3 regions of the Providencia stuartii genome follow, and region 1 is predicted to be linked to each of the others. Evidence: predicted binding sites of a transcription regulator. Region 1 holds the regulator's gene; each other region holds the start of a gene.
The links. The regulator PurR, encoded in region 1, represses purine synthesis genes. The targets are predictions, from matches to a motif close to CANGCAAACGTTTGCNTG.

Region 1 (10,836 bases):
AATAATAAATGCTAGCGTTTGTGGGATGTAGCTCAAACCAATATCAGCAGGGTTAAAACCCATATTTCTTAAAATAAATGGTGAACCTGTTAACCAAGCAAAAAAACCCGCACTACATGAAGCGTAGACTAACACGTTACCACTATAGATACGTGAACCCAGTAGTTTTAAAAACGAAATAGATTCTTGGTCATGGGAATCCACCGTCATGTCTTTTGAAGGATTCTTTTTCAATAACAGGGTTGGAATTAACAATAAAATACCAACAGCCATTAAGACAATAAAAATAATTTCCCAATCATAATGTTCAAGAACCCATGCACCTAATAACGGTGCTAAAGCCGGAGAAAGAGCCACTAAAGGCATAATCGAAGCAAAGACTTTTTGAGTGCTCGCAGCATCATAGCGGTCAATGACCAGAGCTTGCCAGAGCACAGCCGCACTACAGACGCCAACCGCCTGTAAAAAACGCAAAATAAGGAGTTGAGTCGCATCCGTTACCCATAAAATGCCTAAACAGCTCACAATGAATAACGATAAACCTGCGATCAATATCGGTTTGCGTCCCAGTTTGTCAGATAATGGCCCCCACAAAAGTTGTGCAAAGGCAAAACCAGCTAAGAAAATGCTCAAAGAAGCACTAATCGCACCTTCAGAAGTGTTTAATGCCGTTTGCATTGAACCAAATGCAGGCAGGTACATATCGATGGCTAAAAAACCAAGCATACTCAAACCAGCAAGGTAAAGCATAAAGCCTGGGGAGTTTTTTGTCGCAGAATTTGTCATGGAAGCTTACTTATCCAGAATTTACATAATTGTTAACAGAGACTCTATTTTATAGGTTGTATTTTTACATTGTGAAACGGTAATATTTGGAATCTGCTATCAAAATTTTTGAAAGGTATCATTATGTGGTCAGCTCATGCTCTAGAAGTTATTGATGCCGTTGCAAGAACGGGAAGTTTTAGTGGCGCTGCGGAAGAACTGCATCGTGTTCCTTCAGCAATTAGCTATACGGTTAAGCAAGTAGAGGAATGGCTTGCTGTACCTATCTTTGAACGTCGTCACCGCGATGTTGCCTTAACTGAGGCAGGGGAGATTTTCATCAAGCAAAGTCGCTCCGTTATCAAAAAAATGATACAAACGCGTCACCAATGTCAACAGGCAGCAAATGGTTGGCGAGGGCAGTTTAGTATCGCGGTAGATTGTATTGTCAAACCTCAGCGAACAGAGCAACTGATCTTAGATTTCTATCGTCATTTTCCTGATATCGAATTATATATTCATCCTGAAGTGTTTAACGGCGTATGGGATGCACTCGCCGATGGGCGTGTTGATGTTGCGATTGGTGCGACGCGTGCTTCACCCATCGGAGAGCGTTATAGTTTTCGTGATATGGGGTTTATGTCATGGCGTTGTGTGGCCAGTCCAAACCACCCTCTGGCGCAGCTAAAAGGAAAATTGACAGACGATCAAATGCGCGAATACCCAAGTTTATGCCTTGAAGATACCTCACGTAACTTGCCGAAAAGAGATACATGGGCATTAGATAATCAGCGGCGTTTAGTGGTGCCATTTTGGGAAAATGGTATGACATGTCTTGTTAATGGCTTATGTGTTGGCATGGTACCTGAGCACCGAGCAAAGCCCTTTTGTGATGAGGGGAAATTAGCCCAATTGCAGCTATCTCAGCCATTCCCTCCGAGTCCTTGCTGTCTAACGTGGGTGGAAAAGAATACATCACCGGCGTTGAGTTGGTTACTTGAATATCTTGGGGATAGTGAAACACTCAACGCCGAATGGTTAGCGCCTTAATTAACGACGGTAGTCAATAAATGGTCCGTCAGCGACAGAACGACGCTCAACTAGGCGAGGATGGACTTCAATCGTTTGTGCATCTTCGCGCTTGTTCACAATACGATCAAGCAGCATAGCGAATGCCATCTGGCCTAGACGCTCTTTAGGCTGGTGGATAGTCGTCAACGCGGGAGTAAAATAACGCGCATTGCGCACATTATCATAGCCAATGATAGAAATGTCTTGAGGAACACGCAATCCCATCTCATCCGCAGCGCAAATTGCGCCCATCGCCATAATGTCACCGCCACAGAACACGGCAGTAGGTTTTTGCTTATTACTTAAGATCTGCATCATTGCTTTATAACCAGATTCTGGTTCAAAGTCGCCTTGCACGATCCATTCATCACGTAAAGTCACTTTCGCTTCTTCCATGGCTTTTTTAAAACCCGTCAGTCGACCAATACCGGTGTTGCGTTCTAAAGAGCCAGGGATCACGCCGATGTCACGGTGACCCCGATCAATTAAATAACGACCTGCGAGGTAACCGCCATGAAAAGAGTTATCAATGATACTGTCGGTAAAATCACCACGGGAAGTGCCCCAGTCCATGACGACCATAGGAATATTGCGATAATCTTCCAGCATATGGATTAGTTTATCGGGATATTCAGAACACATGACGAGTAGCCCATCAACACGCTTTTGCGCAAGCATTTGTAAGTAAGCTTGTTGCTTACCTAAGTTATTATGAGAGTTACATAAAATAAGGGTATAACCTTTCTCATAGCAACTATTCTCGACTGACTCAATCACTTCAGCAAAATAAGGCGCCTCACTTGATGTCGCGAGTAGGCCAATTGATTTTGTATGATTAACTTTCAAACTACGAGCAACAGCACTCGGTGAATAGTTGAGTTCTTTTATCGCAGCCCAAACAGCCGCTTTAGTATCATCAGCTACGAAGCGCGTTTTGTTTATTACATGGGATACGGTTGTGGTGGAGACGCCAGCGCGCTTCGCCACATCTTTAATCGTTGCCATGGGAAAAAAAAACTCCTGACCAATAATCGGTCTTGTTATGAATTCTTATTAAAAAATTACCTAATATTACCTACATATTGAGGCATAGTGCCTTAACTGGCAATAATTTAGCGATTAGTTATCGATTTTGTCTGATCTAGCGCAAAAACAAAAGAAATAATTGATGTTATAACCTGTGATATAGACACTGGTTTTTATAAATCGTCATGTCATACTTATTTAACCATGTATAAGTTATGGTTATTTTGCTGGTTAACTGTTCGTTATGATGAGAGGGACTCATGGATACAGATTTTAAATTTGGACTATTAGCAGCGTTAGGTTCTTTGGCTGTGATCATTGCTTTTGCAGTACATATTTTTTAATTTTACTGTTTAATTAAAGGTGAAATTAAGAAGGGCGAGTATTGACTCGCCCTTTAGCTATTCTCTAAAGAAAATGATTAAGCGAGGTTTTCTTCAACGAATTTCCAGTTGACTAAGGCCCAGAAGTTCTCTAGGTATTTAGGGCGCGCATTACGGTAATCAATGTAATAAGCGTGTTCCCAAATATCGACAGTGAGGATAGGTTTATCATCACCAGAGATAGGGGTTGCCGCATTTGATGTATTCACAATAGCTAAGCTGCCATCGGTTTTTTGAACCAGCCAAGTCCAACCGGCACCGAAATTTTTAATCGCAGCATCTGTGAACTGTTGTTTGAATTCAGCGAAAGAACCAAAAGCTTTATTAATGGCTTCAGCAACTTTACCGGTTGGTTCTCCACCCGCATTTGGTGCTAAGCAGTGCCAGTAAAAAGTATGGTTCCAAACCTGTGCGGCGTTATTAAAAATACCCGCATCTGAAGTCTTGATGATCTCTTCCAGTGATTTACCTTCGAAAGCCGTACCTTTGACTAAATTGTTGAGATTAACAACATAGGTATTATGGTGTTTACCATAGTGATACTCTAAGGTTTCTTCCGAGATATAAGGTTCTAGCGCATTTTTAGCATAAGGTAGAGCGGGAAGTTCAAATGACATTGCGTACTCCTTGTTTGCGTTTAAAACAACACATATGGGTGTGGTGCTCATAAAAGTGAGCAAATAATTTAATACGTATATCTTGCTATGAGTTATACACGAACCGAACGTTCATGCGGTCTTGCTTATTCTTTAATAGATTAATAATAGCATGAGATGCTTGCCGAGTTATAGGCATGGATATTCTGCGTCATATATTACCAAATTTTTTCAACAAAAACACCTTAAAATCATAGAGATAATTATCTTAATCAATAGAGTTTAAGATCGCGCTTTTCTGCCTTGCTGAAGCAAGTTCGTGTAACTTAAAACGGGATTCTAGAAAAAATCCCTTTTTCCAGCTTGGAGTGCTATAGTAATACCCCTGTAAAACTGGCATATTGTATGAAACAATCACGTTTTAACATTCCGGTCAAATATTCTAGCTTAGTCGCCATCGTTGAGAAAATGGCTGACGATGGCGACTGACTGCAAATCAGCACCCATGTTCTAAGGAAGTAAAAATGACGACAATTGAAAGAATCGAGCGCCAAATTAAAGAAAACCCAATCCTTCTGTACATGAAAGGCTCTCCTAAGCTCCCTAGCTGTGGTTTTTCTGCTCAGGCAGTTCAAGCTTTATCTGCTTGTGGTGAACGTTTCGCTTATGTCGATATTCTGCAAAATCCAGATATTCGTGCAGAACTACCAAAATACGCTAATTGGCCAACTTTCCCACAATTATGGGTTGATGGTGAGCTAGTAGGCGGTTGCGATATCATCATGGAAATGTATCAGCGCGGTGAACTCCAGTCACTGATTAAAGAAACTGCTGATAAGTATCGCTCTGCGGATGAGACTCGTGCGGAGTAAGTATCTGCTTAGTTAAGAACGCCGAGTAAATCTAAAAAACCGTATTAGCCCCATAGGTTAAGCTAATGCGGTTTTTTTGTATCTTAAGGGGCTTAAGGGGGGCGGGGTTACTCTTGCTCTGCGAGTGGCCAACCACCTAGCTTTTTCCATTTATTTACTAATTCACAGAACAACAGTGCGGTACGATTCGTATCATATAAGGCCCCGTGAGCTTGCTTGCCATCAAATGGAATACCCGCTGTCACACAAGCTTTCGCTAAAATCGTTTGTCCGAAAACCAGACCACTTAATGCCGCAGTATCGAATGTGGCAAATGGGTGGAATGGATTACGTTTTAAGCCTGCACGTTCAGCTGCATTCATGACAAAACTATGATCGAATGTCGCATTATGAGCAACAATAATGGCTCGATTACAATCGGTAGCTTTCATCCCTTTGCGTACCATTTTAAAAATAGCGTGCAAAGCGTCGTATTCACTAACTGCACCACGTAATGGGTTAGTGGGATCAATACCGGTGAAGGCTAAAGCTGTTGGTTCTAAATTTGCTCCCTCAAAGGGTTCTACATGAAAATGTAAGGTCTCATCAGGGGATAACCAGCCGTCTTTATCCATTTTTAAAGTAATGGCGGCAATTTCAAGTAGGCCATCCGTTTTGGCGTTAAACCCACCCGTTTCCACATCAATGACGACAGGATAGTATCCTCTGAAGCGGTTAACGAGTGCATTGGGATTATTTTTATCAGACATTAGGTTTTTATATTAGGTTTCTGGTTAGTGGCTATTATGCCAAAGCCAAAAAAATTTTGCAGATAAACTAAAACTAGGCAGGAAGCACACTGCCTAGTGATTCACTCATCAAGGTAAATTAATTACCTAGGCCTTTACTGGCACTTTTATTTTCAATCAACTCGATTTTGTAGCCATCGGGATCTTCAACAAAAGCAATAATCGTGCTGCCCCCTTTTACTGGGCCTGCTTCTCGAGTGACGTTACCACCCGCGTGACGAATATCTTCGCAGGTTTGAGCAACATTATCGACACCAAGCGCAATATGGCCAAAAGCGGTTCCCATCTCGTAGCTATCAACACCCCAGTTATAGGTTAGCTCAATGACTGCACCTTCACTTTCGTCACTGTAACCGACGAATGCCAACGAATATTTATACTCAGGGTTTTCACTGGTACGCAGTAGACGCATACCCAAAACCTTAGTATAAAAATCTATTGAACGCTGCATATCTGTCACACGTAACATAGTATGTAGTAAGCGCATAAAGAACTCCCTTAAAAGTAACTAAGTGAAACTGAATCGTTTAACGATCAATATAACGCACCTATAGGATCGAACACAATGAAATAGGTTTATTTATTAACCAAATAGTAGATATAATCTAATTCATGGAGTATATCATTAATGGGTGTTTTTAGTTAGGTGATATCAATATGGCGGAGCAACTCGAGTTTTTTGAAATTCAAAGCCCTTGTCGTGGAATTTGTCAAACCAATGAACAAGGTTATTGTCGAGGCTGTTTTCGTTCGAGGGAAGAACGCTTTCAGTGGTTAAAATTTACAGATAGCCAAAAACGCAATATTCTACGTTTATGTCGCCAGCGCTACCTTCGTTCAATCTCGGTTAAAACACAAAAAGATGAGCCACCTTCAACGCAACAAGAGCTGTTTTAGTCGATATCTAAACTGAAATAGAGAGTAACTATTTTAAAAAGTAAATTTTATTCGAATATAATTAATTTCAATTCTAATTAATTCAAAAAAGTTAATAACCACACATATTCTTCAATTAAATTTTAGTTATTCAAAATAATTATTAAATAAAGTGTCGGTGATTAAAAATAGCATGATTTTAAGAATAACTATATTTAATTGTTTTTTAAGAAGTAATTTGGAATTGTCTTTTTTATTGTTAATTGTAATTACTATAAGGGTTAAAATAGATAGATTTGAAAGAAGAGTAAGGCTATTCTTATTAACAAGATAATTGAGAGTTCATATTAGTGAATAAAATGATATTTAATATATAAGAAAATTGAATTTGATTTATGATGGAAATCACAAATCAAATGATTGACTATGACCATAAATGGGTATTTATCATGGTTATTTTTAATAATTAGTTGTCATAGCGAGAGGGAGTGAATATATAATTTAAAAAATAATTTATTGGTTGTATATTTGTTAGGCAGAATAGTGTTATATAAGGAGGGAACATTGGAGTCACAAATAGGAACTGATTTATCACGTGTGGTACGCATGTGGAGATCACTCATTGATCATCGTTTGAAACCGCTTAAGTTAACGCAAACGCATTGGATTACATTGCACAATATTAGTCAATTACCACCTGAACAGTCTCAAATTCAACTCGCAAAAGCTATCGGTATTGAGCAGCCATCATTAGTGAGAACACTTGATCAGTTAGAAGAAAAAAAACTGATATCTCGACACACTTGTGTCAATGATAGACGTGCGAAAAGAATAAAGTTAACGGAGGAGTCTGAACCTTTTATTAAGAAAGTAGATGAAGTTATTGATAACACACGGAAAGAAATTTTAGGCAATATATCTCAAGATGAGCTTGGTCAATTATCCGTTCTGTTGTTAAAGCTAGAAAAAAATATCTTAAGATTACAAGGAGATTTGTAGTTAGAGTTTAATAATAAATTAAGTGTATTATTAGTGTTTCAATTATTACAGCAGAATTAATTTTCTATTTTGCTGGGGCCATTATTGTTCTGAGTTTTTGCTAAATAGATGTTTTTTGATATTTAATTATTGATTAAGCTTATTGTTTAGTAATAACTCGTTTTTAACTAAATTGACCAATTAAAGATGAAAAGTTATTCAAAGCGGTATTCATGACAAGCTTTAGTATTCATAAACTTTTGTAAGATTAACTGGTTTTTAAGGAATAAGTCACACAGAGCAAACAAACAATAAATCAAATAGGATTGGCAATTGATGGTGGTAAATCACTTATACATTATCAATCGGTTATTAGAATCCAAGATGATGTAAATACAAATTAGGTGAGTATATAGACAACTAGAGGTATGAAGAGGCTATACGGAAATAGTTTATAAATTCCCTAAGATAAAAAGTATGTTCACCGGTAGGGTACCGGTGAACATATACTCATTATTATTAACGTGGTGATACAGTGACTGTGCCGCCACTATTTGCAATCATGACACGTTGGCCAGAGCGGAAAACACTTGGATCTTGTTTTTGAACAACGACGATATTTTTACCGCTATCAAGACGAATTTCTAATTGTACACCTTGGCTCTTATTCAGCGCACCTTGAGCTTGTTGGCCGGCTAAGCCACCCGCAATTGCTCCCGCTGCGGTAGCAAGCGTTTTACCAGAACCGCCACCAATGGTATTACCCAATAGGCCGCCTAGTACTGCACCACCAATCGCACCGATAACATTTTCATCTTCACCAGCTTGGATGGTAATAGGGCGTGCATTCAATACAGTACCGTAAGTTACAGTCTGTACTTGTTTAGCGTCTTTAGCTGAAATAGTATCACCAGAAAGTGTACTGGTATTGACACAGCCAGATAATACAACGACTGCTACAACACCGACGAAAACTTTCTTAAGCATAATTACTCCTATGAGACTTGCTGTCTGTGGCACTAACATAGCATTGGATAGTTGTTTTAACCATATTCGCAATATGAATGTTACATTTGGGTCAAGTTAAAACGGGTATAAGACTACTGATTCTGATTTAAACAGAGTGTAAACACTAGGTAAAATATCTCAAAGTAGGAAATATTTCATAAACTAAGGCACACTTTGTTAAATTCTTGCATGATACAAATTCATGAACAATCATAATTGAGTATTAATCATACAAAAAATATGTTCTTACGATCAATTATCTTTGTCTTTATTAAATTCAGTTTAGTAATTATACACTAAATTATAATTAGTGAGATATAGATATCAGTGCGTTCAAATAATGAGATTTGCGTATATTTTAAACATAGAAGGGGATTATTTCGTTAACTCTCTTTTTTTCTGCGAGTCAGCCCGAGAAATCACAATGTCTGGTTGACAAAAACTTCCATCAAAGCACAATCTTTTTAGGTTTAAACTCACAAGCCGTAACGCTAACTAAAGGAACGATAATGATAAAGCAAGGTCGTTATATAGGGATCATGTCAGGAACCAGCTTAGATGGGGTCGATGTTGTTCTTGCAGCGATCAGCGATAAATTTGTTGCTGAGCAATCCAGTATTAGTATTGCGTTTCCTGTTGAGTTGAAAAAAAGAATTCTCAATATATGCCAAGGTCAGGAAACCACATTATCTGAAGTTGGAAAAATTGATCGTGAGTTAGGTTCTCTTTATGCAGATGCTGTGAACCAGTTGCTAGCTAAAACGGGAGTCGCGGCTACCGATATCATTGCAATAGGTTGTCATGGGCAAACAGTTTGGCATGAGCCTGATGGTGAAGCACCTTTCACAATGCAACTTGGTGATAATAATCGGGTCGCCGCATTAACGGGTATTACGACAGTCGGTGACTTTAGACGGCGAGATATGGCGTATGGCGGGCAGGGGGCTCCACTTGTGCCTGCCTTTCATTTAGCGGTATTGGGTCATGCGATAGAAAAAAGAATTATATTAAATATTGGTGGCATATCGAATATTACAGCTTTACTGCCAGGCGCTTATGTCAAAGGTTATGATACCGGGCCTGGGAATATGTTGATGGATATATGGGTATGGCGTCATAAACAATGTGGCTATGACGAAAACGGTAATTGGGCAAGCTCGGGAATTGTGCATCAACCACTACTTAAAGCGATGTTACGCGATCCCTATTTTAGACGTTCGGCGCCTAAAAGCACGGGGCGAGAATATTTTAATATGCAATGGTTAGATAAACATTTAGCGAATTTCCCCGCACTGTTACCTCAAGATGTGCAAGCCACCTTATGTGAATTAACTGCAGTGTCCATTGCTGAACAAATATTGCTTTGTGGTGGCTGTGAGCGTTTAATCGTGTGCGGTGGCGGAGCAAAAAATACCTTTTTAATGCAGCGCCTTGCTGCGTTACTGCCGGGAACAGAAGTTGGCCCAAGCGATAAATATGGATTAAGTGGTGATGATATGGAAGCGCTGGCTTTTGCTTGGCTCGCTGCACGAACGATCGCGAATCTACCGGGTAACCTTGCGTCAGTGACAGGTGCTGAGCGTGCCACTGTTCTTGGCGCGATTTACCCTGCCAATACCGATGAAAAATAATTGCGTTAAGGAAATGAGACAACGATGAACGACGCACAAAACTTAAAGCTTGCAGCACTACGCCGTGAATACACTCAAGGCGGCTTAAGACGAACCGATTTAACGCCAGAACCTCTGGCATTATTTGAACGATGGTTAAAACAGGCCTGTGAGGCAAATCTCAGTGATCCAACGGCTATGTGCGTCGCGACGGTTGATGAAACAGGTCAACCTTATCAACGTATTGTGTTATTGAAGCACTTCGATGAAAAAGGGTTAGTTTTTTACACGAATATGGGGAGCCGTAAAGCTCAGCATCTAGAAAAAAATAATAAGGTGAGCTTACATTTTCCATGGTATCCACTTGAGCGACAAGTGAGTTTTTTAGGTGTGGCAGAACGTTTGAATCCGATTGAAGTGGTGAAGTATTTTCATAGTCGGCCAAAAGATAGCCAAATTGCAGCTTGGGCATCTCAACAGTCATCGAGAATTTCGGCTCGAAGTATTTTAGAAGGTAAGTTTTTAGAGCTAAAACAAAAATTCCAAAATGGCGAAGTACCTCTTCCTAGTTTTTGGGGCGGGTTTCGCGTGGTCTTTAATAGTGTTGAGTTTTGGCAAGGGGGAGCTAATCGTTTACATGACCGTTTTATTTACCAGCGTGATGGGGACGGATGGAAAATTGATAGGTTAGCGCCGTAATAAATTGTTTTTTAGCTGGCACTTAAAAGCTAGGCGCTTTATGCTATAGCTTCGTTTACGAAAACTGACAAGCGATCCCCATGAGATCGGGAGAGTCTTCTCATCTTAGGGGCTTTTTATTAAAAATAGATAGACAAAATTCAACTGATGGAGTCATTGATGTC
Region 2 (10,836 bases), 2.1 Mb from region 1:
TGCTATCGCCTCTCACTGTGTACTGCTTTATAAAACACCGTTAACCCATGTCGCCAAACAACGTTTACAAGTATTACGCGACAGTAACGATGGTTTCGTCATTGCTCAAAAAGATTTGGAAATCAGGGGGCCGGGGGAATTATTAGGAACACGCCAAACCGGCAATGCTGAATTTAAGGTCGCTGATTTACTGCGAGATCAGCATATGTTGCCTGAAGTACAACGTATCGCGCGCCATATTCAGCAGAACTATCCTGAAAATGCCAAATTGATTATTGAAAGGTGGCTACCTGAACGCGAGCAATACAGCCAAGCTTAATGCAATCGTAGCACTATAAAGACCTTAATACGTTTTGTAAAAATTAAAAGCCATAACAACAAGGGATAGTGGAACATGAAGATACAAATCTTAATTGGTAGTGTTCGACAAGCACGAATAGGACCTCAGATAGCGCACTGGGTCAAGGATGTCGCTGCGAAAAATTATCCAACTGAAATCCTTGATCTCAGAGATTGGCATTTACCAATGGATGATGAGCCCTATCTCCCCGCCGAAGGAATATATACCCAAGCACATACCATTGCTTGGAGCAAAAAAATCGCTGAAGCCGATGCTTATATTTTCGTTTTTCCACAATATAACTGGGGCTATCCAGCCGCACTAAAAAATGCGATAGACCATTTGTATAAAGAGTGGAACAACAAACCTGCCTTAATGGTCAGTTATGCCAATCGAGGTGGTGGAAGAGCTGCGGAGCAGTTGCAACAAGTTTTGCAAGGTATTCATATGCGTACCACAGAATCTCATTTAGAAATTAAGCTATCTGAGGTTAATTTCTCACCTTCCAACAGTGATACCTCTTACCCTGAAACACTTGACCATTATGAAAATGAGCTTGTTTCAGCGCTACATCAGATGAGCCTGTTACACACATCGCGCTAATTTCATTATTTATTATGTGCCCTATAAACGAAAATTGCCGTGAATAAATTCACGGCAATACCTGCTATTTACCTTTATCTATTTTTATCTGTTATCCCGTTATTGAAGGAAATACCGGTAACATTAAATACAGTTTGATCACAATCGCATTGACGATATCAATAAAGAATGCACCAACCATTGGAACAACTAAGAATGCAAGATGAGATGGACCAAATCTATCCGTTACTGCCTGCATGTTAGCGATTGCTGTCGGTGTTGCACCTAGACCAAAACCACAGTGACCTGCCGCCAATATCGCTGCGTCATAGTTCTTACCCATCACACGGAAGGTCACGAAAATGGCATAGCCTGCCATCACACAAGCTTGAACAGCCAAGATCACTAACATTGGGATTGCTAGAGATGCCAGTTCCCAAAGTTTCAGGCTCATCAGTGCCATCGCAAGGAATAGGGAAAGGCTCACGTTACCGACAACAGAAACCGCACGGTCGAATACACGATAAAAACCCGCAATAGATAAGCTGTTGCTTAAAATAACGCCCACAAATAGCACACAAACGAATTTAGGTAGAGCAAACGCTGTGCCCGCTAATAACTCTGCAATATAGCTACCTGCCATTAAACAGATCGCGATCATAGCAATCGTTTCGATCAGTACCATCGAAGTAATCATACGGCCTGATTGCGGTTTTTCAAAAGCAGTAGGGACATCTTTATCATCATCCCCAGTACCTGGCGTAGGAATATTGCGGATCAGGAAACGTGCAACTGGACCGCCGATTAATCCACCGAGTACCAAACCAAATGTTGCACATGCCATCGCAACTTCAGTTGCACTTTGGAAACCGTAATTTTCAGTGAAGATCTTACCCCATGCAGCTCCGGTACCGTGACCACCTGATAAGGTAATCGAACCAGCAAGCAGCCCCATAAGAGGATCAAGACCAAGTAATTCCGCTAAGGCAATACCAACCGTATTTTGTACTAGCAGTAAGCCTACAACCACAAAGATGAAAATAAAGAGTGCCTTACCACCAGCCTTCAAGCTGGCTAAGTTTGCGTTTAAACCGATTGTCGCGAAGAAGGCTAACATCATCGGTTCTTGTAATGATAAATCGAAAGATAAGCTCCAATCGAATACTTGCTTGATCACTAATAAGCTAAAAGCGACCAGCAACCCGCCTGCAACAGGCTCAGGGATAGTATATTTCTCTAGGAAAGGAACTGTTTTTACAAGTTTACGTCCGAGCAATAGCACAAGGGTAGCTGCCACAAGCGTACCGTAGACATCGAGATGATACATTTATGTACCTCGTCTGTTGTTAATATTATTTAAAACTAGTAAGACGTTAATTTCTTCCTTAAAACGCCAAAAGCAGGTAACTGAATTAGAAAAAAAATTGGCGATAAACACAAGTTAAAACATATAAAAATGTGACATTCCTTATCTAACAATGAAGAAATATTTTTCGCGCAAACGATTGCTTTTTAAATTAGTCGCTTTACAATGCTTTTTTTGTTGGCAGAGAAAGACCAAAATGACCACCGAAGTATCTCAAAAACAGGCTGTTGACGTCGCACCTAAAAGTGAACTCATTTACCGATTAGAAGACCGACCTCCTCTCCCCCAAGCATTATTTGCAGCTGGACAGCATCTTTTAGCGATGTTTGTTGCAGTGATCACCCCGGCAATGCTCATTTGCCAATCATTGGGGCTTCCAGCGCATGACACTCAGCGTATTATTAGCATGTCTCTATTTGCTTCTGGTATTGCCTCTTTAATACAGATCCGAGCATGGGGTCCTGTGGGGTCGGGGTTACTCTCAATACAAGGTACAAGCTTTAACTTTGTTGCACCTTTGATTATGGGAGGGGTTGCACTTAAACAAGGTGGTGCTGATATTCCTTCGATGATGGCGGCACTTTTTGGCACACTACTGGTTGCAGCGCTCACTGAGGTGGTACTCTCTCGCTTCCTACATTTAGCACGACGGGTAATTACTCCTCTCGTTTCGGGTGTTGTTGTCATGATAATTGGTTTATCACTCATTCAAGTCGGATTAACATCTATTGGTGGTGGTCATACCGCAATTTCTGATAATACTTTCGGTTCCCCTGATTATTTATTGCTAGCGGGTATTGTGTTGGCTGTTATCATTTTACTTAACCGTCAAAAAAATCCTTACTTGCGTGTTGCCTCTTTAGTTATCGCCATGGCAATTGGTTATATTGCTGCTTGGTGGTTAGATATGTTACCTACAGCTCAAGAGACAAACGCGGAACAATCCATGATAACGATACCTGAGCCGTTTTATTATGGGTTGTCGTTTGATTGGAATCTGTTAATTCCGCTGATGCTAATATTTATGGTGACCTCTTTAGAGACGATTGGTGATATTACGGCAACATCCGATGTTTCAGAACAGCCGGTACGTGGTCCAATCTATATGAAGCGAATTAAGGGTGGCGTCTTAGCGAATGGTTTGAACTCGATGGTATCTGCCGTCTTCAATACTTTCCCTAACTCCTGTTTTGGTCAAAATAATGGGGTGATACAGCTTACTGGCGTCGCCAGCCGTTATGTCGGCTATATCGTAGCGTTAATGCTTGTTTTATTAGGGTTATTCCCAGCTGTTGCCGGTTTTGTACAACAGATCCCTGAGCCTGTACTTGGCGGAGCAACAATTGTGATGTTCGGAACCATCGCGGCATCTGGCGTACGTATTGTCTCCCGTGAACCACTTAATCGTCGAGCGATCATGATTATTGCATTATCCCTTGCCGTCGGAATGGGGGTTTCGCAGCAGCCGTTGATTTTACAGTTTGCGCCGGACTGGCTGAAAACTTTATTTTCATCCGGTATCGCGGCAGGCGGTTTAACTGCAATTATTCTGAATTTAATTTTCCCTCACGAAAAGTAACCTATCATTTACCGCCAGAGTTGAATACACTGGCGGTTATTCTGTATTCTATCTTAGTCATTTACCCGGCAGCGCTTTCATCCAAACAATCCAATATATGGAGAGGCAGATAAACCATGAGGTGGTTAACTAAGCTCATCACGACCCTTTTACTACTGTTGTTATTAGTGGTTATATTTACTTACGCTGGGCTGCAAACACGCTGGGGTGCATCCTATGCCAGTCAGTTGTTAAGTAAATTCACTGATTATGATATTAAAGTGGGTATCATGGGGCATGAGTTTGCCAATGCTGGAGAATTTATCTTTCAAGACGTCAACATTGTGTCACGTCATAAAGATATGACTTTGGATGCTAAGCAAATGATTGTTGATATAAACTGGCGTAATTTATTGAGTGGCACCGCCATTCGTCGATTAGTCATCACCGAAGGGAATTTAGATATCTCCTCTGTAGAGACTGCCACGCCAATACCTTTAAATGCCAATATCCTGCAATTTGAAAATAGCCGTATTCAACTAAATCAAGCAAATAATAAGTTCAACGTATTTGGCTTTACGGGTGGCATTACACCATGGCACCCCACGACTAACCATCCTTTCGGCTACGGAGACTTTCGATTTACCACAAAAGAATTGAATATTAATGAGTTACCATTAAAAACGGTTGCAGTCACCGGTAAGCTCGAAAAAAATCTTACTGAATTTACTCAAGCCAGTGGCTACCTCAATAATGGTTATATTAAAGGCTCAGGAAAGGTGTTAACGGACAGCACCATCACAGTTGATTCTTTAGTCATGGACAAAGTTGGTTGGCAAAATAATATTCCCTTTGCTTCATTAAATCAGGCTCTCAATAGTCACCGTACAGTGTCCTTGAAAAATGTCGCTCTCACTAATGTGGATATCCAAGGAAAAGATTGGGCAATTTCAGGGCTCAATACTGAAATCGACCACCTTGACTGGGTCAGAAGTAGTTGGAGTAGCCCAGAAAGTCATATTAATTTCAGCATTAATCAACTCGTTATTAATGATCAACAACTTGATACGCTGATTGGCAATCTCAACCTTCAAGGCGATAACCTCAATATCGAGAAACTTTCAGGTTATTATTACAAAGGGGTATTTAGCCTTAATGGTGTATGGCAACGTAATAATAAAACGCTGACACTCAATGACGGCAAATTAGCCGGTATTTTATATACCTTGCCTGAAAATTGGCTACATTTCTTCAGCCAACCCTCACCTGATTGGTTATCCGGCTTAACGATCAAACAATTTACCTTATCGCAGTCTTTATTGATGAATATTGCCCCTAGTTTCCCATTCGAATTCACGGCACTGAGCGGCAAAATAGAAGACGTCAGCCTTATTAAACAAAAACAATGGGGGATTTGGAGTGGCAAGGCCACCTTTAATGCCGATAGTGGAACCATCAATCAAGTTATGATACGTCGGCCTTATATGGACTTACGCCAAAGTGGTCAAAGTTCTGCTGCGGCTTCATTCACTACAAGCACAGACAAAGGGCTGGTGAAGTTAGGGTTATTAGTCAAGCAATCCCCTAAAAAAATCCCCTTTTTACTCCGAGCCTCAGGGACTAATATTGAGCTTTCCGCTTTAAATCAATGGGGTTGGCAAGGCTTCCCATCTCAAATCGTGGGTGATTTTGATGCCTCATTGCAAGGTGACTTGTTAGCACCATCATTAGCTAGCAGCTTAAATGGTGAATTAGTGGCAATACCATTACAAGGGAAACAGATGTATCGAACCGTTGTGAAAGGCGTCGTCACCTCATCAGTTGAAAATGAGGCCTCACCGATGGAGCCTCAGCCCGCTCCTGCTACGGCTCCCGACGCTATTCCCACGAATATTTTGCCAACAAATGAGCAAATTCCCGCGCTGATTACTCAATAAATAACAAGGCAGGCCAGCGATCACGCTTGGCCTGCCTTTAAAATCAGTATATACGAAAGGCATTACAGTGACTTTACTGTTTTCTCAACAGGTAACACCATATACACACCGCTAAAAACGGCCCCCGCCTCGCCGTTAGTTCCACTCACTGTCACTTCAAGTTTTACCCTTGCTTTACTCCCTCTCGCAAGACGGTCAAGGTCACCACTCATTTGCGACATATCCGCAATAGCGGTGGGTCTACCACTCACTGGCTTGCTATAACGAATATTGGCATCCACTAATACAATATCACCACCGAGTTGATGCTCTTGCATTAATAACCAAATCAATCCCCAACCTGTCAGGGTGGCTAACGAAAATTGGCTTCCTGCAAAAATCGTTTCGTGAGGGTTTTGGTTGCCAGCTTCTGGCATAGTGGTAATAAACTTTTGCCCTGTATATTGTTCAATTCGAACCCCCATTTTTTCACTTAATGGGATATATTTATACCAAGCTTGTTGTAACTCTCCACACCAATCAGGGCGATGAAGGATCTGGTCAAGTGTCTCGATCGGTTTGATCATTAAATAGTGACGAACAGGTGTTTTGAGCTCACCGGCAATCAGACCTCGGCTTTCAAAGCCTATCTTACGAAAAAAGGGAACCGCTTCTTCTCGGACGCTCGACACAATACGTTTGACACTTTCTTGCCGCGCAATTGACTCTAACGCCATCAAAATGAGTTTACCCAGCCCTTTTCCTTGCATTGCTGGATTCACCGCTAAAAAACGAATCGCGCCTTCGTTATCGGCATTAATATAAAGCCGACCAATGGCTAAGATACGATTTTTATCATCAACAACCATTTGGTGGTAAGCGGTAAGATCATAACCATCTTTTTCAGAACCAAATGGTTGATTAAAGGGTTTACGTAACATCTCCCAGCGGAACTGGTAATAAGCATCAAATTCCGCTTCATCTTTCGGTGCACGCAGATGGTACATAGTCTCCCCCTTAATAGTAGAATTAGACTTGCAACCAGAAAGTCACAGGACCGTCATTGGTCAGGCTGACTTGCATATCCGCGGCAAATTGCCCTGTTTCAGTGATCACACCTTGTTGGCGACTTTGCTCAACAAAATATTCATATAATTGTTCAGCCCGCGTAGGTTCAGCTCCCCCAGAAAAACTAGGTCTCATTCCTTTTTTAGTATCAGCTGCCAATGTAAATTGAGAGACAACTAATAAGCTCCCACCCGCTTGTTGAACATTCAGGTTCATTTTTCCCTGTTCATCACTAAAAATCCGATAGCCAAGTACTTTTTCACACAACCGTTTTGCTTTTTGTTCATCATCATCTTTTTCAACACCGAGCAAAACAAGTAACCCAGAATCAATTTGACCAACCACCTGCTCATCAACAACCACTGCTGCATGAGCGACTCTCTGTATTAATGCAATCATGATAACTCGACAAAAATATGGAGTAACAGTTTAGGTTACTCCATGGTGATAATTCATCAATTATTCGACTTCAGCACTGAAGTCATAAGTGCGGAAATATTCAGGTACCGTGTCTTTATTCACGACATGGACACCTTTAATACCTAATGCTTCGGCAGCCTTAATATTGTCCTCGACATCATCAAAGAAGATAGCATCAGCTGCATCAAATCCTTCAGATTCAAGAACATATTGGTAAATAGCTGGATCAGGTTTGCGCATCCCCAGGTCTTGAGATAAGTATAAAAAGTCTGAGGAAGCTGCAATTTCAGGATAATGTTCAGGCCAGTAATCAAGGTGTAGGCGGTTAGTGTTAGATAAAACAACCACACGATGCCCCTGTTCACGAAGGCGTTCCATGATATCAATCACTTCTGGTCTTACTGACATAAATATCGCATGCCAGCCTTCCGCGAATTCTTCAAAACTGAGTGTAATGCCAAGTTCTTCACATAACATTTCTGCAAATTCGATATCTGAGATTTTGCCACATTCATGTTGTTGGAAGATATTCCCAAAAGTAAACCGCGACTTGATTTGCTCAGACGGTATTCCACTGAGTTCTGACCATTTATCAAATACACGATTAAAGTCGATATCAATAATCACATTACCCATATCGAAGATATACAGCATACCGTTTCCTCGTTGTTATTAACTAAATTCACTTTAATCATTATTCATACAACTGAACAGCCCTAATTACAGATTATTTTTTGTTTTTTATGAATACACGTGACCATCATCTCTATCGTGACAGTAGATACGGAATAATCTCGCCAAATGTTCACCTGCTGGCGATAACGTATGATCTCGTCGCCGTACAAGAGCAAAAGTCGCATAAGGAAGCTTTTCAGCGAGATCGAGCGCAATGAATTGTTGTTCAAATAGAGGGTCATCAATAGTATCGATAGACACTATCGTCAAGAAATCACTCTGCGCCACTAAACTCATACAACCGATCAAGGTTTCACATGTCACACTAAAGCTCATCGGTTTATCCATCCTAGAGAACACTTCAGACAGTTGCTTATAGTAAGTGCCTTTCGGTGTTGGCATCGTCCAATCACAGTGGGTGAGCTGCTCTAATGAGGTGGCATGCTTCATTGGGTGATCTTTACGCATGATCACCTTGTATTCCTTGCTCATTAAACGTTCAAAATTGAATTCCGCATCTAGGCTACCGGGATAATACGTATTTACAGTGAAATCGAGCTCACCTTGGCGTAACTGAGGTAACATCGTCAAGAGTTGTCCTTCCATAATCCGAATTTTGATATTTGGAAAGTCACGATGGAATTGAATAATCACTTTTGGCATCACTGAACGCGCAATACTGCCTGCAACCCCAATATTAATCGTGCCGCTGGATAAGCCTATACGCTGCTGTATCTCTTCTTGCCCGACACGTAACTCTTCAAGAATGATACTGGCACGACGCAAAAAACTTTCTCCACTTTCCGTCAGATAGATCCCTTGATTACTGCGAATAAACAATTTTGCGCCTAAAGAAGCCTCTAATTCACGAATAGACTTCGTTAATGCGGGCTGAGAAAGCTGTAAAAAACGACTAGCCGCTCTAATACTGCCATGGCGACTTACCTCGACAAACGCTCTCAACTGATTCAGTTTTATTGGCAAAGCCATATGAATTCCCTGATAACCATTAGTTATATAGGCAAAGATAATTGTATCTTTTTTACCCTATTTTGATTGTGTACAGTCAATGCATGACGATAACAAATAATTAACATCAATACTTATTAACTATTTTTATTTATTAAAATAAAGAAACACAACATATTAAATTATTTTGAAATTATTAAATAAAATTTAATTTCACCGAAATCAAATCGTACTGGGTATTTATACCGAGCCATTCTATTTTATCGTGATAACTAAAAGAGATAACAATTATGGAGATTTCTTTAAATAACGCCATTGAGTCCATCACACATCAACTACAACTTTGGCGCCGTGACTTCCATCAATATGCAGAATCAGGTTGGTTTGAATTTCGAACCGCAACACGAGTCGCAGATGAACTCGCTCGCCTTGGCTATCAGCTACAACTCGGAAAAGACGTTATTAAAGCGGAAGATCGTATGGGGTTGCCGACACCAGAACAGTTTGCCGAACAAGAAAAACGCGCTATTGAGCAAGGTGCGTTAACAGAATGGCTTCCCCATTTTTCTGGCGGATTTACCGGTATCGTTGCCACATTAGATACCGGTAAACCAGGACCGACACTCGCCTTTCGTGTCGACATGGATGCATTAGACCTTAATGAGGATCTCACCGCACAACACCGCCCTCATGCAGAAGGCTTTGCTTCTTGTAATTCACACATGATGCACGCCTGTGGTCATGATGGACATACCGCTATTGGCCTTGGTTTAGCTCATATATTGAAGCAGTTTCAATCACAGCTAACAGGTCGAATTAAACTGATTTTCCAACCGGCTGAGGAAGGAACTCGCGGAGCAAAATCAATGGCAACCGCGGGTGTGGTCGATGATGTGGATTTTTTTGTCGCAATACATATCGGTACAGGTGTTCCGAAAGGGGAACTCGTGTGCGGTAGCAAAAGTTTTCTCGCTACGACTAAATTTGATGTCACATTTCATGGTAAAGCAGCCCATTCGGGAGCAAGGCCCGAAGAAGGTAAAAACGCATTAGTGGCTGCGGCTCAAGCGACACTTGGCCTATATGCTATCCCTCGTCACAGTGAAGGTAGCTCTCGTATTAATGTTGGCGTACTGAATGCAGGTATCGGACGTAATGTGATTGCCGATCACGCCTTAATGAAAGTCGAGACACGCGGCGAAACGAATGAAATCAACGAATTTATGTATCAAAAAGCACTTAATGTCATCGAAGGTGCAGCAAAAATGCAGGATGTTGATTTCAAAATCAACTTAATGGGAGCGGCACAAAGTAGTCACCCTAGCCCTGAATGGGTCGATTTTATTATGGGTCTTGCACAGAACAAAATCCCTGAGCTGACCTCCGTCATCAAAGATAAACCTCAAGCTGCGGGTTCAGAAGATGCGACCTATTTTATGGAGCGTACAAAAGCACAAGGTGGACAAGCAACCTATATGATTTTCGGTACTGAATTAAGCGCGGGTCACCACAACGAGCGCTTTGATTTTGATGAAGATGTCATGCCTGTTGCCGTCAAAACCTTAGCGACCATCGCGCTTTCGCTACCTGAATTTGGAGGCAAAACTCATGAGTAAGACATTCACATCCTTTATTAATAATTATATTGAGCAAAATCGTACTCGTTTTACCCAGTTAAGTGATGCGATTTGGGACCACCCTGAAACGCGGTTTGAAGAGACCTTTTCTGCTAATCTTCTTGCCGATGCGCTGGAGCAAGAGGGATTTCAGGTTGAAAGAGGGGTTGGTGATATAGAAACCGCGTTCATCGCCAGTTTTGGCTCAGGTACCCCTGTTATTGCTTTACTCGGTGAATACGATGCACTTGCAGGTTTAAGTCAGCATTCGGCTTGTAGTCAACCTAATCCTGTTATTGAAAATGGTAACGGCCACGGTTGTGGGC
Region 3 (10,836 bases), 1.1 Mb from region 1:
ATTCCCTAGGAGCAGGTCGCAGTAGTGATACTAATCGTATCAATGGTAGCGTGAGTAATAGAAATGCATATTCACAACTGTCACTAAATGCCTCTATGACAGAAAATGATGTTTATTCATTTATGTCATCGGCTTCAGGCTCGATTGCGTATTCTAATGGGTTAGTTGCAACTTCACCATTACCTTTAAGCAATACATTTGGCATTGTTTATATTCCAAATCAGCCAAATGTTAAGATTAGTGCGTTAGGAAGTGGAACAACGATAACGAACCATTTTGGAACTGCTGCTATTTCAGCATTACCAACAAATAGGAAAACAACCGTTCAGCTTGATACGCAAGATTTACCATTAAATATTCGACTTGATACAACCACATTTGATGTTGCGGTGGCTAAAGGTAGTGTGATCACAAAAGAGATCAAAGCAACGGAAATGAGACAACTATTACTTAGTATTACCCTAAAAGATGGTTCAGAAGCACCTAATGGCGCAAGTCTTGTCAATAAAAATGGAAAGTATATTGGAACGGTGATGGGTAATGGAAATGCGCTTTTAACGAATGAACAAATTGGTGATGAATTAATTCTTCGTTCAGTGAATTCAGATGATTGTATTGTGAGTTATACCGTCTCAGATCATTTTTCACCTGAAAATCTTTATGAAGAAGCTGATGCCGTATGCCAATAAGTTATCACTAAATTCAATATGAGTTTTATGTAGAGGTTATTTATGAAGAAGTTACTTACAGTTTTAGGTTCAGTTTGCTTATTAATGATAAGCGCAAATGTTATGGCCAGTTTTCAGTTGGAAACAATGACAGTGATATTGGATGCGGGTGAAAATAGAAAGGTGTTTAACGTTAAAAATACAGGGAGTGAACCTATTTTATTATCCACAAAAGTTGAAGATCTTGAAGGCTCAACGAAACTGGCCGGTGATATTATGATTACGCCTCCTATCATTCGTATTGAGCCTCATGAGAGCCAACAAATTAATTTCATTTTGAAAAATGGCGTTAAATTATCTGATGAAGTTATTTTAAAAGCATCATTTCAAGGTGTAGGTGCTAAAAGGGAAAATGCAGCTAAAATGCCTATTCGCCAAGATGTTGCAATGTTAGTAATGCCTGAAAATATGAATGTGAGTTTGACGCCTTGGGATGCACTTTCTGTTACGCAAAAAGGTGAGCAATTAATATTTAAAAATGAAGGTAAACAAGTTATTAGATTGTCACCCTCTTTTAATGTTATTCCTGGAAACCATACTTATTCTATAGGTCAGTTTTATATTAGACCTGGTGAAAATAAAGCAGTCAATATAACAGGTAATGCTACTGATATAACAATAGCACCGTTAAGCCGTTATGGATTTAAACTTGAAAGTGATGTCAATGTAAAAGTGAAACACTAATTAATAATGATGTTTTAGATTAATCAGTGTTGGTATCAAAGGATGATATTTATAGCTCTTTAGTAGGGAAGTGATAATATGAATGAATCAATTTTAGATAGCTCGATACCTAAAAATTTTTTTACTCAAATTATTGGTCGAGAGATTCAAAGGTTAAGAAAAGAAAATACTATGTCAGGAACCAAACTGGCAAATAAGTTGGGTATTTCACAACAACAATACTCACGTTATGAACGAGGTATTAATACGATATCTGTCGATACGTTATTGCATATATTATATATCCTTGAGTGTGATCTCGATTCTTTTTTTGCTTATTTACGTTATCAAATAGAAAGAGATAATCTTCCAGCTTATACTAAATTTAAGCCACTTTTTAATAAGCTGGGAACATACGATGAAATAGAACAATATTTTCTCAAAACTAAAGAGTAGATAAATTGTTCTAATAACGACGAGTCGAATGTTAAACATTCAATATGATTTATCATGCCACACTGCATGTGGCATGGTAGCGAATCACGATTAGATATAATTTGATATTTCGATAAGATTTAAATCTGGATCACGTACATAAATCGATAAGATTTCCCCCATCGCTCCGGTTCGTTTAATTGGCCCATCAATAATTTTAACCCCTTGTTTCTCAATATGTTTGATCACCTGTTCAATGGGTGTCTTGCTAATAAAGCATAAATCGAGAGAGCCAGGAACGGGCAAGTGTGCTTTCGGCTCAAATTCTTTACCATATTGATGAATGTTGATTTTTTGCTGACCAAATTGCAACGCATAACGCTGTGTACCAAAGGTGATGAGCTCCATTCCGAGTACTGAGGTATAGAAGTTAATGCAGGCATTTTGATCGGTTGTTGTTAATACGAGGTGGTCTAAATAGTCAATCATCTGTGAGTTCCTACCATTATTTATAGGTGATTGTTGTTTGATAATAGATAGGCTGTCTGTTATCAAAGTGATTTTAGTCTAATATCAATATGCTCAAAGATGTATCAATGTTGCCGATTTTGTCGATAATTTTCTTTTTATGCGCAGTGAAGAGGACACAATAATATCTAACTAGAGGTATAATTATAAATAATAGAGTCTGCTTCGAGGTGTATTATGGAGTACCAATTTTTTCAAGACATAACAGGTGAGATATCGGCAAAGTTTTCGATGGATCATGAAGCGATTGGCCATTGGCTTAATGAAGAAGTTAAAGGTGATTTAAGCTTATTGGATGAAATAGAGGCTAATTACGCATTACTCAAAGGAAGCGAAAAACAGTGGGAGCTGATCGGTCACGAATATACATTATTATTGGATGATGAAGAAGTGATGATCCGTGCTAATCAATTAGCTTTTGAGACCGAGGGACTAGAAGAAGGCATGAGTTATTATGATAACGAAAGTGTCGCTTTTTGTGGTATTGACGACTTTATTAGCATGCTAAATGAATACAGACGATTTGTTTTAGAAAACAAAGTGAAATAAACTTTAATTTTGGTTGATTGTCTGATTTCGGAGACTGTCGTTATTATTTAATAATGATGCGATATGATTCGTCTGAATAGGATTAACTGTTTGGAAGATGTGGTTGTTTCATATACAAAGTAATTTAATTTAAATTTAGAGGACTCTATGAATACTGATGATGTTACAGGGGCGTTGAATGACGCAACCAACTGGTTTGCAGCTAATCAGGATCTGTTAGTTCAGTATGCGGTGAATATCGTTTCCGCAATTATCATCCTTATTGTTGGTTTGATGGTGGCGAAATGGGTAGGGCGTGGGTTACATCGTGTGATGGTAGGTCGTGGTATCGACCCTACTGTGAGTGATTTTTTATCTGCGATAGCGCGTTATACCATCATCGCGTTTACCTTCATTGCCGTACTTGGCAAAATTGGTGTTCAAACAGCGTCAGTGATCGCGGTTATGGGTGCCGCAGGTTTAGCGGTTGGTTTGGCTTTACAAAATTCACTGGGTAACTTTGCGGCTGGCGTATTGTTAGTTGTCTTTAGGCCACTACGTGCGGGGGAATATGTGCAAATCGGCGCGGTAGAAGGGACAGTTCAAAATGTGCAAATTTTCTCAACCACATTAAGAACTGCGGACGACCGCATCATTGTCATTCCGAACGGTAAAATTATTGCAGATAATATTATTAACGTAACTCGCGAACCTGACCGTCGTACCGACATCATTGTGGGTGTTGCTTATGATTCCGATATTGACCTAGTGAAAAAAGTATTAGGTGATATTGTCGCAGCAGATGACCGTATTTTACATGATAAGGGTGTGACGATTCGTCTGCATGAAATGGCGCCTTCTTCATTAAATTATTTAGTCCGCTTTTGGGCTAAAAATGGTGATACGTGGCCAGTCTATTGGGATCTGATGGAGAATTTTAAACGTGCACTCGATAAGCACGATATTGGTATTCCATTCCCACAAATGGATGTGCATGTGCATCAACAAAATCCAGTAGCGGTAAAAAAAGATTCTGCTGAATAAGATTATTAGCAGACTATTTAGAAATGAGCTGATTCATTGGATTGGCTCATTTTTTTCACCTTTTCTCCTTCCTTTCTTGCGGTTTTTGACTCATTTATCCAAATAAATTTTTCTAATGTTCGATAAGAATTAATAATTTTCACTAATAATTTTTTCTCGCTAGAATTTGCGTGTATAAAATATGAATAATTATTAGGAATTTATGCATGTTTACTATTTATATTCAAGGCGCTTTATTGGGGGCTGCAATGATCCTTCCTCTTGGGCCACAAAATGCATTCGTTTTACAGCAGGGAAGTCGCAAGCAATATCATATCATGAGTGCATTTTTATGCGCTTTAAGTGATACCGTTTTAATTGTCGCGGGGGTATTTGGTGGAAGCGCGTTATTGAGTCAGTCCGAAATGTTAATGCAGTTGATCACTTGGGCTGGTGTCGTATTTCTGGTTTGGTATGGTTATGGTGCATTTCGGACAGCTATCAGTCACGATGATGTGGTTATTCAAGCAGAAAATAAGGTCATTAGTCGTTGGCGAGTGGTGGTAACGCTATTTGCTGTCACATGGCTAAATCCTCATGTTTATTTAGATACATTTGTGGTGTTAGGTAGTGTAGGAGGGCAGCTAGAAAGCCAGCTACGACCTTGGTTTACCGCGGGAGCATTGACCGCATCTTTTAGTTGGTTTTTTGCCTTGTCACTATTAGCAGCTTGGTTTTCTCCTGTATTAAAAAAACCTCGTTCACAGCGGGTCATTAATCTCTTTGTTGGGCTGGTCATGTGGTTCATCGCATTTCAATTAGCGAGACAGGGGATAAGTTATTGGTAATTTCTTATTAATCCGAAAATAATTTCACATAGGATGTGTTAAGGTTTAGGCAGGGTTGTAGACTAGATAATGTGTCACTACAACTTTCTTATTATTATTTATTAGGAGGTCCTGTGAAGTTAAAGTCTCTAGTTCTTGCGGCCATGATGGCTGGTGTTGCGGTTCCAGCTATTGCACAAGCTAATCCGCTTCCTGAAGGGCCACATATTACAACATCAGGTAATGCGGTAATTAAAGCGGCACCCGATATGGCCACATTAAATATCAATGTTGAAGTGACCGAAAAGGATGCCGCGGCAGCGAAGGCTGGTGTTGATAAGCGTGTCGCTGAGTATTTTGAATTTTTAAAACAAAATGGTATCGAGAAAAAAGATATCAATGCCGCGAATGTGCGCACTCAGCCTAAATATGAATATGATAAAGATTCGCAAAAGTCATCGATTGTCGGTTACACCGCAGTTCGCTCTGTTGAAGTGAAAGTGACGAAACTTGATCAATTAAATACACTTCTTGATGGCGCGTTAAAAGCGGGCCTTAATGAAATTAATGCGGTACAGTTCGGTGTTAATAACCCTCAACAATATCGCGATGAAGCACGTGAAAAAGCCATTAAAAATGCGATTGAACAAGCGAATGCGTTAGCGAAAGGCTTCAATGTTCAATTAGGGCCTGTATATAGCGTAAATTATCGAGCGCCAGATGCGGTACCATATCCTGCACCAGTGATGAATTACAGAGGTAAAATGGCACTCTCTGCTGCCCCAGAGAGAGATGTGAATGAAACCTATGAGCAGCAGAGTATTGATTTTAATGACCAAGTTGATGTGGTTTTTGAATTAAAACGCTAAAGTTCATCTTCTTGTTTTAACATTTGACGTCCTGTTTTGAGCAGGGCGTCAGTGACTTTCTTCATCGTGCGGCTCTCAGGCGCAAAACGATGCCAATAGAGCATCCGGCGCTGACATAGGCCCGGTGTTAAATCTATCAGTTCACCATTTTTTAATTCATCGGCAATTTGCAAATGTGGGATCATACAGCAAGTAGAGCCCTGTTTTGCTAATTGTACGAATGCCTCTGATGAGTTCACTATATGACAGGGCACACTACCGGGTGATAAGCCAAAATTCTGCTGAACAAAAGCTTGGTGCATGTCATCAAGGTGGTCGAATGCAACGGCTGGTGCTTTAAGCAATGATGAACGTGTGACCCCTTCAGGGAAGTATTTGCTAGCAAAATCGGGAGAGGCAACAAAGATATAATCTAGAGCACCTAGCTTATCAACTAAACAGCCCGGTAGTGCTTGAGGTTGGATACTGATAGCACCCACGACTTCACCTCGTCTCAAACGCTCTTGTGTGCGCGTCTCATCTTCCACTTGAATGTTTAAGCGAATGGGAGTGTTACCTAAAACAGGATTCAGGGCTGGTAATAGCCATGTGGCCAAACTGTCGGCGTTGACCGCAAGTGAAAGTAATAGTGGCGTTGAACCCCCATTTTCGTCACCTAGCCACTGCTCTTCGAGTAATTCTACCTGATGGAGTAAGGCTAATAGCTTTTGCCCTTGCTCTGTGGGATGTGGCGGAACTGTTCGAACGAGTAGCGGTTGACCAAATAGATTTTCTAATTGTTTGATCCGCTGTGAAACCGCAGATTGTGTAATACACAGTTTTTGAGCCGCTCTCTCAAATCCTCTTTCACGAATGACAGCATCCAGTGCTTGCAACGCGCGGTAATCAGGGCGCTTCATTAGGGGGTATTCTCCTTGTTGTTATTCTACTACTCACTATGCCATATTTTATTTCAGAACTCCTGTAATATTGATGACAATGTGTGAATCACAGAATACAACGAACAAAGCTGACCTTGTTAAGGGTCCGTTATATAATAGGCTTATTCAACAAACTTTATTTACTTGTGAAAAATAATAGAAGGCATGGGCATGACTCAGGACGAACTAAAAAAAGCAGTAGGTTGGGCAGCATTAGAATACGTAAAACCGGGTACGATCGTGGGGGTTGGCACAGGCTCTACTGCTTCTCATTTTATTGATGCACTGGCGACCATGAAAGGCCAAATTGAAGGCGCGGTATCAAGTTCTGAAGCATCAACCGCTAAGCTTAAATCATTAGGTATCCCTGTACTTGACTGTAATGATGTCGACTCACTGGATGTTTATGTTGATGGTGCAGATGAAATTGACCATCATATGAATATGATCAAAGGTGGTGGAGCGGCTTTAACACGTGAAAAAATCGTTGCAGCTATTTCTAAAACATTTGTTTGTATTGTTGATGAGTCAAAACAAGTGGATGTATTGGGCAAATTTCCACTGCCTGTTGAAGTGATCCCGATGGCGCGTAGCTATGTTGCGAGAGAGCTTGTTAAGTTAGGTGGAACACCTGAATATCGTCAAAATGTTGTGACAGATAATGGTAATGTTATTTTAGATGTTCACAACCTTAGCATTGTTGACCCCGTTGCTCTTGAAAATAAAATCAATGGGATAGCAGGCGTTGTAACGGTAGGCCTATTTGCAAATCGCGGTGCTGATGTTGTTTTAATGGGAACGTCTGCCGGTGTTAAAACCATTAAATAAATTAGCATGACAATCATGATTTGATTGTCATCGCCTTACCTAGCCGTCAATCAGATAAGCCAGCCATTATGTGGTTGGCTTATTTTTTATGTGGCATGGATTTTTGTTATCTATTTTAGCGGTATCACTGACCCGTAAAAAATTTCACTAATTTTTATTTATGATTATTTTGGTGATATATCTCACACTAATGCTTATAGTGCAGGCAAAATCCTTATTTTGTGTTACTCACCCTGATTTTCTACCATATTACTTCTTTTTCATCGCGTTTAGTGAGAGGGGCTAGGCAAACGATTGTATTGATACTGTGCCGTTTTTTGCTATGTTGGTACACGGTCAGTTCATCTGTTACAAATCTTAAGCATGATAGGGTAGGGTAAATGGTCAAAGTATCTTTGGAAAAAGACAAAATTAAATTTTTACTATTGGAAGGGGTTCACCAAAGCGCGGTTGATAATTTAAAAGCAGCAGGTTATACCAACATTGAATATCACAAAAGTGCGTTGTCGGACGAAGAATTAAAAGAAGCAATTAAAGATGCGCGTTTTGTTGGTATTCGTTCCCGTACTCATCTGACTGAAGACATTTTTGCAGCAGCTGAAAAATTGGTTGCTGTTGGTTGTTTTTGTATCGGTACAAACCAAGTGGATTTAGATGCTGCGGCTAAACGCGGTATCCCAGTTTTTAATGCACCGTTCTCAAATACCCGTTCTGTCGCTGAGATGGTGCTTGGTCAATTACTGTTATTGTTACGTCGCATACCTGAAGCGAACATGAAAGCGCACCGCGGTATTTGGGAAAAACAAGCTAAAGGTTGTTTTGAAGCGCGCGGTAAGCGTCTAGGGATTGTGGGTTATGGTCATATCGGTACTCAGCTAGGTATATTGGCTGAAGGCATTGGTATGGATGTTTATTTTTATGATATCGAAAATAAACTGCCTCTCGGTAACGCGACACAGGTGCGCTCAATGGCTGAGCTATTGAACATGAGTGATGTGGTCAGCTTGCATGTGCCTGAAACAGCGAGCACCAAGAATATGTTTGCAAAAGAGCAGTTTGAATTGATGAAGCCAGGGGCTATTTTCATTAACGCTTCACGCGGAACAGTCGTTGATATTCCTGCTTTAGCCGATGCCCTTGAGAGTAAACATTTATCGGGTGCCGCTGTCGATGTCTTCCCAACTGAGCCTGCTGCTAATAATGATCCGAATGATCCCTTCATTAGTGAGCTAATCAAATTTGATAATGTGATTTTGACTCCGCATATCGGTGGTTCAACGGAAGAAGCGCAAGAAAATATTGGGCTAGAAGTCGCAAGTAAATTAGCGAAATATTCAGACAATGGTTCGACGCTTTCTGCGGTGAACTTCCCTGAAGTTTCTCTGCCAGTTCATACAGAAGATACTAACCGTTTACTGCATATTCACGAAAACCGTCCTGGTATGATGAATAGCATTAACCAAGTATTTACTGAAAATAATATTAACGTTGTTGGTCAGTATTTACGTACTTCAGGAAACGTAGGTTACGTTGTTATTGATATTATCACTCAACAACCTGACCACGCTGACGATATCTTGGTTAAATTGAAACAATTGCCGGGAACGATCCGCGCACGATTATTATATTAATCGTTAACCAACGAGATTGAATACACATGATGGCACTGGATCACCAGTGCCATATTTTTTGGGGCGTAATAATTTCAGGTAGCGGGATATCCCAATGTGCCACAGGGAGCAAGGGAACGCGCTGGCAATCGTGTGCCAAACCAATGGGGTAAAAGCCTTTCTGTTGCCAGTTAGCTAAGGTTCTATCATAAAAGCCACCCCCCATGCCTAAACGTTGGCCTTGTTCATCAAAGGCAACTAATGGGATCATCATGATATCTAACTGATTGATAGGTAGCACTTGAGTGACATCGAGTGGTGGCTCATCGATGTTAAATCTATTTTTGATTAATTGCGTCGTTGGCGCATAGTTTAAAAACAGCAGATGATGACGGCTAAAGGGGTGTAATACAGGTAGGTAGACTTTTTTATCCTGTTGCCAGAGTGCATCGATTAAGGGCTGGGTATGGATCTCACCATCGAAAGAAAGAAACAAAGCAATGTGCTGCGCTTGAGCAATTTTAGGGTGAGATAAAGTCTGCTGTACGATTTTTTTCGCGGCCAGTTGTTGTTGCTCTGGAGTCAACTGTCGGCGTAATTGACGAACGGATTGGCGAATTTGTTGACGCATGACTGATAACTTATCTTCCATAAGATCCGCAACCTCAGAGGCTATTAACGCTATTATTATTAAAGGGTTGATAAATTTGTGAGTAAGCGTTGGAAGTATAGCGTAATGAGTGCGAGATGGTAGTACTAGACGTAAACTCAGGGGGAAGTGTCACAGAAAAATGAGGGTCTCCAAGATGCCGTTGTAGGCTGTAACCCTTGAACCCTTGGTTCAAGGTGAACGCAGTTTAGCAACCTTTAGGCTTCCTGAGCGAATCAGGCGTGCTCACCAGCGCAATAACCACATTCTATTTTTTTGAAATATCGGCTCAGGGGACTTACCCACTGACGAGCATCTCAGAGAAATTTGTTTGAGTACATATCGTTACTCTATGTACTTCATTGTATGAGTTTGGATTGAAAAAGCAACCCCATTTTTGTTTATTTTTTTATACTAATGTATGATTATTAAGCAAATTTAGCCGATAGGCATAACCTGCCTCTCAGTAATTTTCACCTGATCATGTAATGCTTGCTCAATGGTTTGTTGCAGCATTTTTATTTTCTCTTCCATATTATATGCATAATCACGCGTTTTTGTCTTTTCTTGTGTTAATTCGTGACACACGTTCAATGCAACGATAAAAATAAGCTGTTCTGTGTTGGTGACCCCACTTCTATCTTTAAGATCTTGAAGGCGTTGCTCAAGTTCTTGGGCTGATGCAATCAGGGCTTCTTTTTGTTCGACAGGGCAGTTGACTCTCATTGAGCGCCCAAATATTTGAATGTCAACAGGTTGTGCGGACATGATACCTCCATACGAATAGGACTCGCCGCAAATACAATGCTCGGCGTAAAGTAATAGATGTTATTTCACTAGTATTGGTTGCTTTATTCAAAATACAGTTCAAAAGCTTACTGGTACAGCGACCATCCTTGATGGTAGCATATCATGAATGATTAGCTAACATGACGAATTCAGATGTCTATACAAAAATCTTTACCAAACTATGAAACGTTGGACAATCTTCTCCAACAATATTCTATCGCACTTACCGCCGCAGAAATTCATGGCTTAATTACTGGGCTGATTTGCGGTGGTAGCCGCGATGGCGGCTGGCAGACATTAGTCCATGATTTGGCTAATGACGGTTTAGCCTTCCCTCAAGCGGTTGCTCAACCGCTACGTGAACTCTACGATACGACTTTTCAAGTGTTAGATGAAAGCGAATTTGCTTTTTCTATGCTTTTTCCTGATGACAATGCGT

Region 2: gltS (sodium/glutamate symporter) is a predicted target of PurR. The motif match lies at 2,417-2,434, and genes of this name have one in related genera.
Region 3: serA (phosphoglycerate dehydrogenase) is a predicted target of PurR. The motif match lies at 7,633-7,650, and genes of this name have one in related genera.

What each region holds. Positions count from the first base shown of each region.
Region 1 covers NZ_CP119546.1:2,604,465-2,615,300, reverse strand. Annotated here, with positions in the region: gene punC (purine nucleoside transporter PunC) at 1-786, opposite strand, end outside; gene punR (DNA-binding transcriptional activator PunR) at 910-1,815, shown strand; gene purR (HTH-type transcriptional repressor PurR) at 1,816-2,841, opposite strand; gene P2E05_RS21930 (YnhF family membrane protein) at 3,123-3,206, shown strand; gene sodB (superoxide dismutase [Fe]) at 3,284-3,862, opposite strand; gene P2E05_RS11425 (Grx4 family monothiol glutaredoxin) at 4,366-4,713, shown strand; gene rnt (ribonuclease T) at 4,821-5,462, opposite strand; gene gloA (lactoylglutathione lyase) at 5,581-5,988, opposite strand; gene P2E05_RS11410 (DUF1289 domain-containing protein) at 6,159-6,398, shown strand; gene slyA (transcriptional regulator SlyA) at 6,942-7,376, shown strand; gene P2E05_RS11400 (glycine zipper 2TM domain-containing protein) at 7,875-8,342, opposite strand; gene anmK (anhydro-N-acetylmuramic acid kinase) at 8,873-9,994, shown strand; gene pdxH (pyridoxamine 5'-phosphate oxidase) at 10,019-10,672, shown strand; gene tyrS (tyrosine--tRNA ligase) at 10,832-10,836, shown strand, end outside.
Region 2 covers NZ_CP119546.1:279,220-290,055, reverse strand. Annotated here, with positions in the region: gene recG (ATP-dependent DNA helicase RecG) at 1-319, shown strand, start outside; gene P2E05_RS01240 (NADPH-dependent FMN reductase) at 395-943, shown strand; gene gltS (sodium/glutamate symporter) at 1,035-2,249, opposite strand; gene P2E05_RS01230 (uracil-xanthine permease family protein) at 2,485-3,867, shown strand; gene P2E05_RS01225 (AsmA family protein) at 3,984-5,783, shown strand; gene fabY (fatty acid biosynthesis protein FabY) at 5,846-6,769, opposite strand; gene dtd (D-aminoacyl-tRNA deacylase) at 6,792-7,229, opposite strand; gene yihX (glucose-1-phosphatase) at 7,290-7,904, opposite strand; gene P2E05_RS01205 (LysR family transcriptional regulator) at 7,992-8,915, opposite strand; gene P2E05_RS01200 (M20 family metallo-hydrolase) at 9,185-10,510, shown strand; gene P2E05_RS01195 (M20 family metallopeptidase) at 10,503-10,836, shown strand, end outside.
Region 3 covers NZ_CP119546.1:1,513,992-1,524,827, forward strand. Annotated here, with positions in the region: gene P2E05_RS06470 (fimbria/pilus outer membrane usher protein) at 1-689, shown strand, start outside; gene P2E05_RS06475 (fimbria/pilus chaperone family protein) at 732-1,412, shown strand; gene P2E05_RS06480 (helix-turn-helix domain-containing protein) at 1,491-1,847, shown strand; gene P2E05_RS06485 (VOC family protein) at 1,938-2,315, opposite strand; gene P2E05_RS06490 (YacL family protein) at 2,532-2,903, shown strand; gene mscS (small-conductance mechanosensitive channel MscS) at 3,051-3,926, shown strand; gene argO (arginine exporter ArgO) at 4,133-4,753, shown strand; gene P2E05_RS06505 (oxidative stress defense protein) at 4,867-5,601, shown strand; gene P2E05_RS06510 (LysR family transcriptional regulator ArgP) at 5,598-6,500, opposite strand; gene rpiA (ribose-5-phosphate isomerase RpiA) at 6,693-7,349, shown strand; gene serA (phosphoglycerate dehydrogenase) at 7,730-8,980, shown strand; gene P2E05_RS06525 (5-formyltetrahydrofolate cyclo-ligase) at 9,021-9,611, opposite strand; RNA gene ssrS (6S RNA) at 9,754-9,935, opposite strand; gene zapA (cell division protein ZapA) at 10,047-10,376, opposite strand; gene P2E05_RS06540 (YecA family protein) at 10,551-10,836, shown strand, end outside.